Regions from separate parts of the Halomonas sp. 141 genome, predicted to be linked through region 2. Evidence: predicted binding sites of a transcription regulator. Region 2 holds the regulator's gene; the other holds the start of a gene.

Region 1 (5,517 bases), on a different contig from region 2:
GTGCCTTGCCCCATCTTCTGATTAATCTCGTCTACCGCCTTCATCAAGTGAGGGTGCGCCTTGGTGGTTGGCTGTAGCAGAGAGAGCTGATACTGCTGTGCATCCACCAAGTCCAGCAGCATTACGCCTGCCTTCATAAACTGAAAGCCAGGGCGATACATCTGGTCGAGCCCTTCGCGAACGGCTTCCAGAATGACGCGAGTATCGTCGGTGGGCGCTTCAAGCGGAATCATCGCGCTAGGCGACAGCTGGGGCTGGTCCTTGCGGTGGCGGTTGGTGTTTAAAAACAGTAGGACGGCGCGGGCAAGGCTGCCTTGCTGGCGCAATTTTTCGGCACTGCGCTGGGCGTGGCGGCGCAGCGCCGCGTGAAGCTCCTCTTTTACGCCGGTGGTTTTACCAAACGAGCGCGAGGTCATGATGCGTTGGCGGGGCTGTTCGACGGCGTTCATCTCCAGGCAGGGCGTGCCGCGCAGCTCGAGGGCGGTGCGCGCCAACACTACCGAAAAGCGCTTGCGCAACTGCCTAGGGTCGCTATCACGCAGCTGCCAGGCGGTACGAATACCGCTCACGGCGAGCTGCTCGGCAAGCCGTCGGCCGACTCCCCATACCTCGCTCACCGGAAGCTGTTTGAGCAGTGCCTGGGTGGTGGCAGTGTGGGCAGCCAGCAGACATACCCCTTGATAGTGGGGCTGCTGCTTGGCCACGTGATTGGCCAGCTTGGCCAGCGTATGCGTGGCCGCCAGCCCAACGCAGACGGGCAACCCCAGGTAACGGCGAACACGGCGGCGTAGCGCCACGCCCATGGCCTGGCACTGGGCGTCATCGAAGCCATCCAGGTAAATGAACATCTCATCAATGGAGTAGGGGGCGACCTCTGGGCAGGCTTCACGCAGCAGCTGTGCCAACCGCGCCGACATGTCGCCGTACAGCTCGTAGTTGGAAGAGCACAAATGGATCTGGCCCCGACGCCGCAGCCCTTCCAGCTGGAACGCTGGCGTCCCCATGGCAATGCCCATGGCTTTCAGCTCGGCAGAGCGCGCAATCACGCAGCCATCGTTGTTGGACATGACGCCCACGGCCTTGCCTTCCAGCGTGGGCTGGAATACCCGCTCGCAGGAAACGTAAAAGTTGTTGGCATCCACCAGACCGATCATGGCAAATACTCATGAATGACGGCGCGCACTACCCCCCATAGCTGGCACTCGGCCTCTTCCAGCGGCAGCGGAGGGTAGTGCGGATGAGACGAGCACAAATGCGGCGTACCGCGATACAGCGCGTAGCGCTTGATCAACAGCTCCTGGTCGAACAGGGCGACCACGATGTGGCCCAGCCGAGGCGGCACGCTGCGGTCTACCACCAGCAGGTCGCCGTCGAAGATGCCCCACCCCTCCATGCTGTCGCCGCGGGCGGTCAGGTAGAACGTCTGTGTCGGGTGCTTGATCAGCCGCGTGTTGAGGTCCAGCGTGCGCGGCTCGTAATCCTGCGCGGGGGAAGGAAAGCCGCTAAAACCCGCGCGCCCACTCAGCGAGGCAAACGGTAGAGGCAAGGGCGTTGACGGCAAGGCGGTCGCAACGGCAGTGGGTTGAGACGGCATCGTCGGGCTCCTCACGAATGAATAGTGTGTTTATATACAGTATTTATAGCCAGTATTCATTCATGCGGAAAAAAATGCAAGGTGCCGGGATGAAGGTATGAGTACGGGGGCTAACGGGCTAGCCAGAGGCCAACCACCAGCGCACTGATGACCGTGATCCAGAACACGAGATTGCGAGCGCGGGTGTCGCGACGAGGTTTCATCGGGTTGTCTCCAGCAGATAGGCAAGGGTGGCCCACCATGGGCCGCTCGAAATCAGCGCATAGGCTGTGCCAGGCATGGTAACGTTTGGTGCTCGAAGCGTCATCCGGCGCAGGGTTTTTTGTGAAGAGAGAGGGCTGATGAAAGGTTCCGAGTTTAGCGGCAGTACGCCGCTGTCGTTGGCCAATGGGCGCCTGGCGGCCCTGAGCTGGGGGCGCCACGATGCCCCGGTGTGGGTCGCCCTGCACGGCTGGCTGGATAACGCGGCGAGCTTCTCGCGGCTGGCCCCCTTGTTGGTAAAGCGACTCAACATTCGTATCGTTGCCCTCGATTTTCGCGGGCACGGCCACTCGGCCCATGCGCCCTTCGGCAGCGACTATGCGCTGTGGGACTACCTTCACGATGTGCTGGATGCCATGGAGGCGCTGGAGATCGAGCAGGCCACGTTGCTGGCGCACTCGATGGGGGCTGCAGTCTCCTGCCTGCTGGCAGCGGCGCTGCCCGAGCGTGTCGCACGGTTGGTGCTGCTGGATGGCCTGGGGGCACTGAATACGCCCGCAGAGGAGACGGCCAGCCAGCTGCGCAAGGGCCTCACCGCCCACCGCCGCGTCGCTTCGCGCACGCCCCGGTATGCGGATATCGAACAGGCCATTGCCGCCCGGGTGGCAGGCGGCGTGACGCCGCTGGATGCCATCACGGCCAGGCCGCTGGTCGAGCGTAACACCCAGGCCACGGCGGATGGCAAGGTCGCCATGCGCACCGACAGCCGCCTGCTGAAGCCTTCCCTGGTCCGCCTGACGCCGCAGCAGGTGCTGGCCATACTGGCAGAGATTCAAGCCCCCGTGCTATTGATAGAAGGAGAGCGCGGTATTCTCGGTGAGCGCCAGTGGGTGGTGGCCGCTCGGCAGGCGGTTCCCCGCCTCACTCGCCATGTGCTGGCGGGGGGGCACCATCTTCATCTGGAGCCGCAGGCCGTAGCCCAGGTCGCCGAGGTGATTTGCTGTAGTCCCAGTGGTGAAGAGTAGAGCGGTGAAAAATAAGAAGGAGGGTGTGCCGTGGTGAGTCTGTTGGCAGGGAGGGCGCTGGGTGAGGGAAACAAGGTGGCTCTGGTGCTGGGCAGCGGCGGGGCCAGAGGCTACGCGCATATCGGCGTGATCGAGGCGCTGGAAGCGCGGGGCTTCGAGATCATCTCGATAGCGGGCTGTTCCATGGGCGCGCTGATTGGCGGTATCTACGCAGCGGGCAAGCTGCCCCAGTACCGGGATTGGGTGTGCCATCTCGACTATCTGGACGTGCTGAAGCTGGTCGATGTGACCTGGAGCCCCATGGGGGCCATGCGGGCCAACAAGGTCATGAGCAAGCTGGAAGAGCTGGTGGGTGACGCACTGATCGAGGATCTGCCGATCCCCGTGACCACGGTGGCCACCGATCTGGTACGCCAGCGCGAAGTGTGGTTTCAAAATGGCCCGCTGCTACGCGCCATACGCGCCTCCATTGCGGTGCCTGGCGTGATTACTCCGGTGAACCTGGGCGAGCAGGTGCTGGTGGATGGCGGGCTGCTCAACCCGCTGCCGATGATGCCCATTCTGGCCGCCCATGAAGCGGATTTTGTGGTGGCGGTGAACGTGACGGCCCATAGCCCGCAGCCGGTGACCCTGGAAGAGCTGCTGCCCCGTGACGAGCCTGCCCCGCCGCAGACCCCCTCGGAGCGCGAGCGAGAGGCCAACATTGGCGGTTGGATGAGCGAAGTGCGCGCCACCACGCGCCGACTGTGGGGCGGCCTGGGCGGCGGTGAAGAAGAGAGCGATGACGATGAAACCGTCGACCTGCGCGGCAAGCGGGAGTGGGGCAAGCTGGACATGATTCTGGAGTCGTTCGATATCACCCAGGCGGCGCTGGCCAAGTACAAGGTGGCCGGGTATCCGCCGGATGTGCTGATCGAAGTGCCCAAAACCGTTTGCAGTACCTATGAGTTCCACCGCGCCAACGAGTTGATTCGCCTGGGGCGCCATCTGGCAGATCAGGCGCTGGAGCGGCGCATGCCCTGTATTGCCTCGGACGCTACCGAGTGAGCTACTGGCCGCGTTTGCGCAGCAGAATATAGACCGCCCCTGTGCCGCCATCCACGTCGGTGGCGGAGCAAAACGCCAGCACGCCAGGCCACTCTCGCAACCAGGCGTTGGTGTGGCTCTTCAAGACAGGGAAATCCGCACTGCTGCCCCACGCCTTGCCGTGCACCACTAGCACGCAGCGCAGCCCCTGGGCTGCGGCATCGCCCAGAAAGCTCTCCAGCTCCAGGCGGGCCTCTTCCAGCGTGTAGCCATGCAGGTCGAGCCCTGCTTGCCAGGCGGTTTGCCCCCGTTTGAGCTGGCTGAAGGTGCGCCAGGGCAGGTCCGGCACGCTGAACTCCAGGTACTCGGAGGGGCGCACGGCTTCGACACGCCCGTCGGAGGTGCGGCCGCTGGCCTGCAGCGTATTGCTTTCCACGGCGGCGCGGCGGCGGGCCTCGCGATTGTCGGGTTGCCGTTTGGGTTTGCCGGGGTCCGCCTGGTTGGTGGCAATACGGCGTACGCCTGCTTCCTGCAGTGCCTGGCGAAAGGCACTGATATCGTCGTCGTTGGGCAGGTGTCGCGTCATGGTCGGCTCGGCATCGGTGAAAGTACACGGTGATAGAGACACACAGTATAGCGAGCCAGGCGTCGCTGTGAACCTCGTGGCTGTGAACCGAGCGGCGTCAAAGGTACAATCCTCCCATGATGTCATGTTGCCAGGAGCCCCTGTGACCACGCACTCCCCTGAAGAGCTGTCCACTTCTACGCTTTCACTGCCTGATTCGACGCTGGCACACGAGCTGATAACGCTGCGCGATTACCTGCGCTGGGTCTCCAGCGAGTTTTACCTGGCGGGCCTGCATTATGGCCACGGCACGCAGTCCCCCTGGGACGAAGCGGTCGCCCTGAGCCTGGGCGCGCTGCACTTGCCCTGGAACGTCGACCCCGCCGTGCTCGATGCGCGGCTGCTCCCCATGGAGCGTTCGCGCATCATCAAGCTCGCCCGCGAGCGCATCACCACTCGTCGCCCGTTGCCCTACCTGCTGGGTGAGGCCTTCTTCGCGGGTTACCCCTTCTCGGTAGACGAGCGCGTGCTGATTCCGCGCTCGCCCATTGCCGAGCTGATTGAAGATGGCTTTGCCGCCTGGTTCCCCGAAGAGCCCCCCGCTCGGGTGCTGGACCTGTGTACCGGCTCCGGCTGTATCGGCATCGCCACGGCGCTGGTGCTGCCCACCTGTGATGTCGCGCTGGCGGATATCAGCCAGGACGCCCTGGCCGTGGCGCGCCAGAACATCACCCGTCACGGTGTCGGTGACCGAGTGCGCGCCTGGGAGTCGGACGTGTTCAGCGGCCTTCAGGGGCAGACATTTGACCTGATCGTCTCGAACCCGCCCTACGTGGACGCCCGCGACCTGGCGACCATGCCCGCCGAGTTCCGCCACGAGCCGGACCTTGCGCTGGGCGCTGGCAGCGATGGGCTGGATATCGTCCGGCGTATTCTGCGTGACGCGCGCCGCCATTTGAGCGACGACGGCTGGCTGATCGTCGAGGTGGGCAACTCCGACCGTCATGTAGAGGCCGCTTTCCCCGACGTGCCCTTTATGTGGCTTGACTTCGAGCGTGGCGGCCAGGGCGTGTTTGCCCTGAGCGCCGCTGAACTCGACGCCCATG
Region 2 (5,517 bases):
CGAATTCGACATGCAGTGGTCGCTGGTAGACACCCAGAAGCGCCGCCGCGTGGTGTTGATGGTTTCCCGGGAATCCCACTGCCTGGTGGACCTGCTGTATCGCTGGCAGGCTGGCGAGCTGGATTGCGATATCGTGGGCGTCATCTCCAATCATGACGACATGCGCTCGCTCACCGAGTGGTATGGCATTCCCTATCATCATGTACCGGTGGACCCGGCCAACAAGCAGGCGGCTTTCGAGCAGGTGCAGGCACAGATCGATGCTGCCCGGGCTGACTGTGTCGTGCTGGCGCGGTACATGCAGATTCTGCCGCCTTCACTGTGCGAGCGTTATGCCGGACGCGTCATCAATATTCATCACAGTTTCCTGCCTTCCTTTGCGGGGGCAAAGCCCTATCACCAGGCCTATGAGCGGGGTGTCAAGCTGATCGGTGCCACTTGCCACTACGTGACCGAAGAGCTGGATGCTGGCCCCATCATCGAGCAGGATATTCACCGGGTCAGCCACTGCCATACACCCACCGATTTGGTGCGCTTTGGCCGTGACGTGGAAAAAGCCGTGCTGGCCCGCGGCCTGCGCTGGCATCTGGAAGACCGCGTATTGATTCACGGTAACAAGACCGTCGTGTTCAGCTAACTCGCCCACCGGGGAGGGGCGCCATGTCCTTTGCACAAAGCGTGCTGGCCACTTGGGCACTGCTGGCTACCTGGCTGGTGTCGGCATGTGCTCTGGGGTGGGTGCTGTGGCAGCGCCCCTGGCAGCCGCTGCTGGAAGATACCGGTTTGCAGCATCGCTGGATGGCCGCGACGCTGGCCGTGATGCTGATGTGGCAGCTGCGGGCTCAGGCGGTCGATTGGTTGACTCTGCATCTGGTGTTTACGGTGTTGATGACGCTGGTGTTCAAGGTGCCCCTGGCCTTGATCAGCAACCTGCTGCTCAACGTGGCGATGGTGCTGATCGGGCGCAATGCCTGGGAACTGTTGGGGGCCAACGTGCTGGTGACGGGGCTGGTGCCTGCCGTGATCACGGGGGTGGTATGGCGTATCGTGGATCGCCGCTTGCCGGACAACCTGATGGTGTTTCTGTTTGCCTGCGGTTTTTTCGGTGCTGCGCTGGCGACGCTAGGGGGTGGGCTGGCGGCCGTCGGGCTGATTCTGGTGGCGGGCACCGACCCTGAAGCGATCTATCTGGCTCAGGAGTATGCCCGCTTTCTACCCTTGCTGATGCCCTCGGAAGCCTTCATCACCGGCATGCTGCTGAGTATCTTGCTGGTCTACCACCCGCACTGGGTCGCCACGTTCAACGACCATCGCTATATCGATATGCAGTAGGTGGGTGGCGGTCTAGCCCAGTGCCTGGCCGTTGCCGCCTCGGATGACGCCTACCCCGACGCCTTCGATATCCAGCTGTTGAGTTCTCAGGTCGATTTCGATGGGGGCGAAGTCTTCGTTCTCGGCGAGCAGCGTGACGTGATGCCCCTGGCGTTTAAAACGCTTGACCGTGACCTCGTCTTCCAGGCGCGCGACGACGATCTGACCGTCACGCACGCGGTCGGTACGATGCACGGCCAGCAAGTCGCCTTCCAGGATACCCACGTCTTTCATCGACAGGCCGCGTACCCGCAGCAGGTAGTCGGCCTTGGGGGTGAAGTACTCTGCCGGCAGCGGGCAGTAACGGTCGATATGCTCCGCTGCCAGAATGGGGCTGCCCGCAGCAACTTCACCAATCACCGGCAGCCCATTGGGCGTGGCATCGTTGGCGGCGCTGGTGGGCTCGGCTGCCGGGGGCGTGTTGTCGAGCGGCTCCTGGTTGGGCAGGCGTATGCCCCGGGACGTATTGCGGATGATGCGGATGGCGCCTTTGCGCTCCAGGGCGCGCAGATGCTCTTCGGCGGCGTTGGGTGAGCGAAAGCCCAACGCCTTGGCGATTTCGGCGCGGGTAGGGGGGTAGCCAAGCTCGCCCATGGTCTTCACGATAAAATCATATACATGCTGCTGGCGTGCAGTGAGTGGGCGTGACATATCAGACTCCTAACAGTGAAAAGACAGTCGCTACATGTCCGTAAAATCAATATGTGTTTAAGTATACAGTATGTTGCTCTGTCCAGTACATGATGAGTTGCAATACGTCTCAGGTAGCGCAACCTGCGGTACACAGGGGATTATCGTTTGAGCCATCAGGGAGAATGGCATACTATTCGCCAACGCAACCGCCATGTTTTAAACACCTGTTTTGGGAGGGCGCTATGGCCCAGTCGGATACGGTCACACGTATTTTGGATACGGCAGAAGTGCTCTTTGCAGAGCGGGGTTTTGCCGAGACGTCACTGCGCAATATCACCAGCAAGGCGCGGGTCAACCTTGCCGCCGTTAATTATCACTTCGGGTCGAAGAAAGCGCTGATACAGGCGGTGTTTGCCCGCTACCTGGACCCGTTCTCCGAGCGCTTCCACACCGCCCTGGATGAGCTGGAAGCGCGCTATGAAGGCCAGCCCATTCCGCTGGAAGTGCTGCTGGAAACCATGGCCACCACGGTACTGACCGTGCCTGCCGAGCGCCACAGCCTGAAAGTGTTCATGCGGCTGCTGGGGCTGGCCTACAGCCAGGCGCAAGGGCACTTGCGGCGCTACATCCAGCAGCAGTATGGCGATGTTTTTACGCGCTTCACCGAGCTGGTGCGCCGGGCGACCCCCGAGCTGCCGGATGCAGAGCGCTTCTGGCGGCTACACTTCATGCTGGGCACGGTGATCTTTACGCTGTCGGGGCTGGATGCGCTGCGTGATATTGCTGCCAAGGATTATCAGGAGCAGGTAACGGTGCGCGACTTGATCCGGCGTCTGCGTCCCGTCGTGGTGGCCGCCATGAGCGCGCCAATGCCGTTGCCTGCAGCAACCGTGGATGAGAAGCTTCATGCAAACGCCCAGATTGGCTGACCTGCCGCCCGTTGAAGGTGGCTGGATGGAAATCGACACCCAGGCCCAACGCCTGCGCTGGTGGCAGGGGAGTGAGCTAAAGCACGAATGCGCCGTTTCCACGGGCAAGGCCGGTGTGGGGCAAGAAGAAGGCAGTGGCCGTACGCCACTGGGCTGGCACTACGTGCGGGCAGCCATTGGCGATGGGCTGCCTGAGGATGCGGTCTTTCGTGGTCGTCGCTGGACCGGAGAAATCTACTCTGCCGGTTTGGCAGCCGACTTCCCCGAGCGCGACTGGATCTTGACCCGCATACTGTGGCTGTGTGGCCTGGAGCGCGGTATCAATCGCGGTGGCCGTGTCGATTCCCAGCGTCGCTACATCTACCTGCATGGTACTCCCCCTGACCAGCCCATGGGCGTTGCCGTTTCCCATGGCTGCGTGCGACTGCGCAATGCCGACCTGCTCTGGCTGTTTCAGCAGGCGCCGCCTGGCACGCCGGTATGGCTGCATTGAAGTGACATGGTGTTGCTCATTTTGAAAGCTCACACGGGTGGTCTAGAATGACGCCCTTTTTCCTGGATCCAGTACGATGACTCAACCCTTAGGCCCGGTCATGCTCGACCTGGAAGGCCAGACTCTGAGCAAGGAAGACAAGCGCCTGCTGAAGAATCCTGCGGTCGGCGGTGTCATTCTGTTTGCCCGTAATGTGGAAAGCGCCACCCAAGTGCGCGAACTGTGCGACAGCATCCGCGGGGTGCGAGGTGACCTGCTGTTGGCCATCGATCAGGAAGGTGGGCGGGTTCAGCGTATCCGGCAAGGCGTGACGCGCATGCCGCCGATGGCACGCATTGGCGATGTCTTCGACGAGGATCAGGCAGTGGGGCTGACGCTGGCCAAGGATGCCGGCTGGCTGCTGGGCATGGAGATGGCCGCCTGCGGCCTGGACATCAGCTTTGCTCCAGTACTGGATGTGGATAGCGGTATTTCCAGTGTGATTGGCGACCGCAGCTTCAGCCGAGACCCACAGCACGTTGCCTTGCTGGGGCAGGCCTTCGTGCACGGGTTGCACGAAGCAGGAATGGCGGCCGTGGGTAAGCATTTTCCCGGTCATGGCGGCGTGGGGGCTGATTCGCACACCGCACTGCCGGTGGATGAACGTCCGCTCTCGGCCATCAAGGAGCGCGACCTGGTGCCCTTCAGTCAGCTTGCCACGCTGCTCAACGGCGTCATGCCCGCCCATATCGTCTACTCTGCCTTCGATTCCCGCCCAGCGGGCTTTTCCCCCAGCTGGCTAGGCATGCTGCGTGAATCGCTGGGCTTCAAAGGCTGCATCTTCTCGGATGACCTGAGTATGGCCGGCGCCCACGAGGCGGGTGGCCCCGCCGAGCGCGCCAAGGCTGCCCTGACGGCGGGCTGCGACATGCTGCTGATCTGCAACGACCGTGAGGCGGCGCTGGAAGTGGTGCAGGCCTGTCATGACGTATTCAACAAGCGACCCGCCAAGCTGCGTTATGGCCGGGCGCGGCCGCAGCTGGAAGCACTGGCCGCGCTGGGCCGTTGGCGCAAGACCCACGCCAGGCTGGAAGCGCTGGTGGCTGACGCCAGCTAATTGACCCATAGACTGTTTTGGAGAGGCTCGATGTCCAAATTGGATAAAGAGGCGCTGGAGTCGCTGGACTCCATGCGCGAGTTGATGGACAACGCCGACTGTTTGATTTCACAGGAGCAGGTCGAGCGTGCCCTTGACCGCATGGCAGAAGAGATCACCCGCGACCTGGGCGATAAGTTGCCGGTCTTCTACTGCGTCATGAACGGTGGTTTGATCACCACCGGTCATCTGCTGACGCGGCTGGGCTTTCCCCTGGAAGTGGACTACCTGCACGCGACTCGCTACCGCAATGAGCTGCGCGGCGGCGAGCTGTTCTGGCGGGTCTCGCCGGAAATCCCCATGGCGGGTCGGCATGTGGTGATCGTCGACGATATTCTCGATGAAGGCGCCACCCTGGCGGCCATCCTGGCGTACTGCAAGGAGGCCCAGGCCGCCAGCGTGACCACCGCCGTGCTGGTGGACAAGCAGCACGACCGCAAGGCAGTGCCCGGTCTCAAGGCCGACTACTGCAGCCTGGAAGTCGCCGACCGCTACGTCTTCGGTTTCGGTATGGACTACAAGGGCTACTGGCGAAATGCCCCGGGGATTTTTGCACCCAAGGGCATGTAAGGCATTGGCCTAGCGAGGCGAGAAGCGTCTTGCCAGGCCGGTTTCGGCAATCATGCGGGTGGAGATCTCTTCCACGGAGAAGCGCGTGGTGTCGATGAAAGGAATGTTCATGCTGCGGTAGAGCGATTCGGCCTGCTCGACTTCCTGCAGACACTGGTCCATGGAGCTGTAGCGGCTGTTGGGGCGACGCTCGTTGCGAATGGCCGCTAGTCGGCGGGCATCGATGGTCAGGCCGAACAGCTTGTGCCGGTGCGGTGCCAGCGCTTTCGGCAGCTTCAAGTGACCATCTTCATCCAGGTCGTCCTCGGTCAGCGGATAGTTGGCCGCGCGAATGCCGAATTGAAGTGCCAGGTACAAGGACGTCGGCGTTTTACCGCAGCGGGATA

Evidence for each region. The regulator LexA, encoded in region 2, represses DNA repair genes until DNA is damaged. The targets are predictions, from matches to a motif close to TACTGTNTANNTANACAGTA.
Region 1: the regulator LexA is predicted to act here: its motif matches at 1,617-1,636, upstream of CWI66_RS13895 (LexA family protein).

What each region holds. Positions count from the first base shown of each region.
Region 1 is NZ_PINZ01000038.1:14,378-19,894, forward strand. Features, by position in the region: gene CWI66_RS13890 (Y-family DNA polymerase) at 1-1,154, opposite strand, end outside; gene CWI66_RS13895 (LexA family protein) at 1,151-1,594, opposite strand; gene CWI66_RS13900 (alpha/beta fold hydrolase) at 1,936-2,820, shown strand; gene CWI66_RS13905 (patatin-like phospholipase family protein) at 2,851-3,867, shown strand; gene CWI66_RS13910 (Smr/MutS family protein) at 3,869-4,432, opposite strand; gene prmB (50S ribosomal protein L3 N(5)-glutamine methyltransferase) at 4,557-5,517, shown strand, end outside.
Region 2 is NZ_PINZ01000009.1:35,272-40,788, reverse strand. Features, by position in the region: gene purU (formyltetrahydrofolate deformylase) at 1-637, shown strand, start outside; gene CWI66_RS06310 (energy-coupling factor ABC transporter permease) at 661-1,332, shown strand; gene lexA (transcriptional repressor LexA) at 1,345-2,022, opposite strand; gene CWI66_RS06300 (TetR/AcrR family transcriptional regulator) at 2,247-2,933, shown strand; gene CWI66_RS06295 (L,D-transpeptidase) at 2,911-3,426, shown strand; gene nagZ (beta-N-acetylhexosaminidase) at 3,503-4,522, shown strand; gene CWI66_RS06285 (hypoxanthine-guanine phosphoribosyltransferase) at 4,553-5,131, shown strand; gene ppsR (posphoenolpyruvate synthetase regulatory kinase/phosphorylase PpsR) at 5,141-5,517, opposite strand, start outside.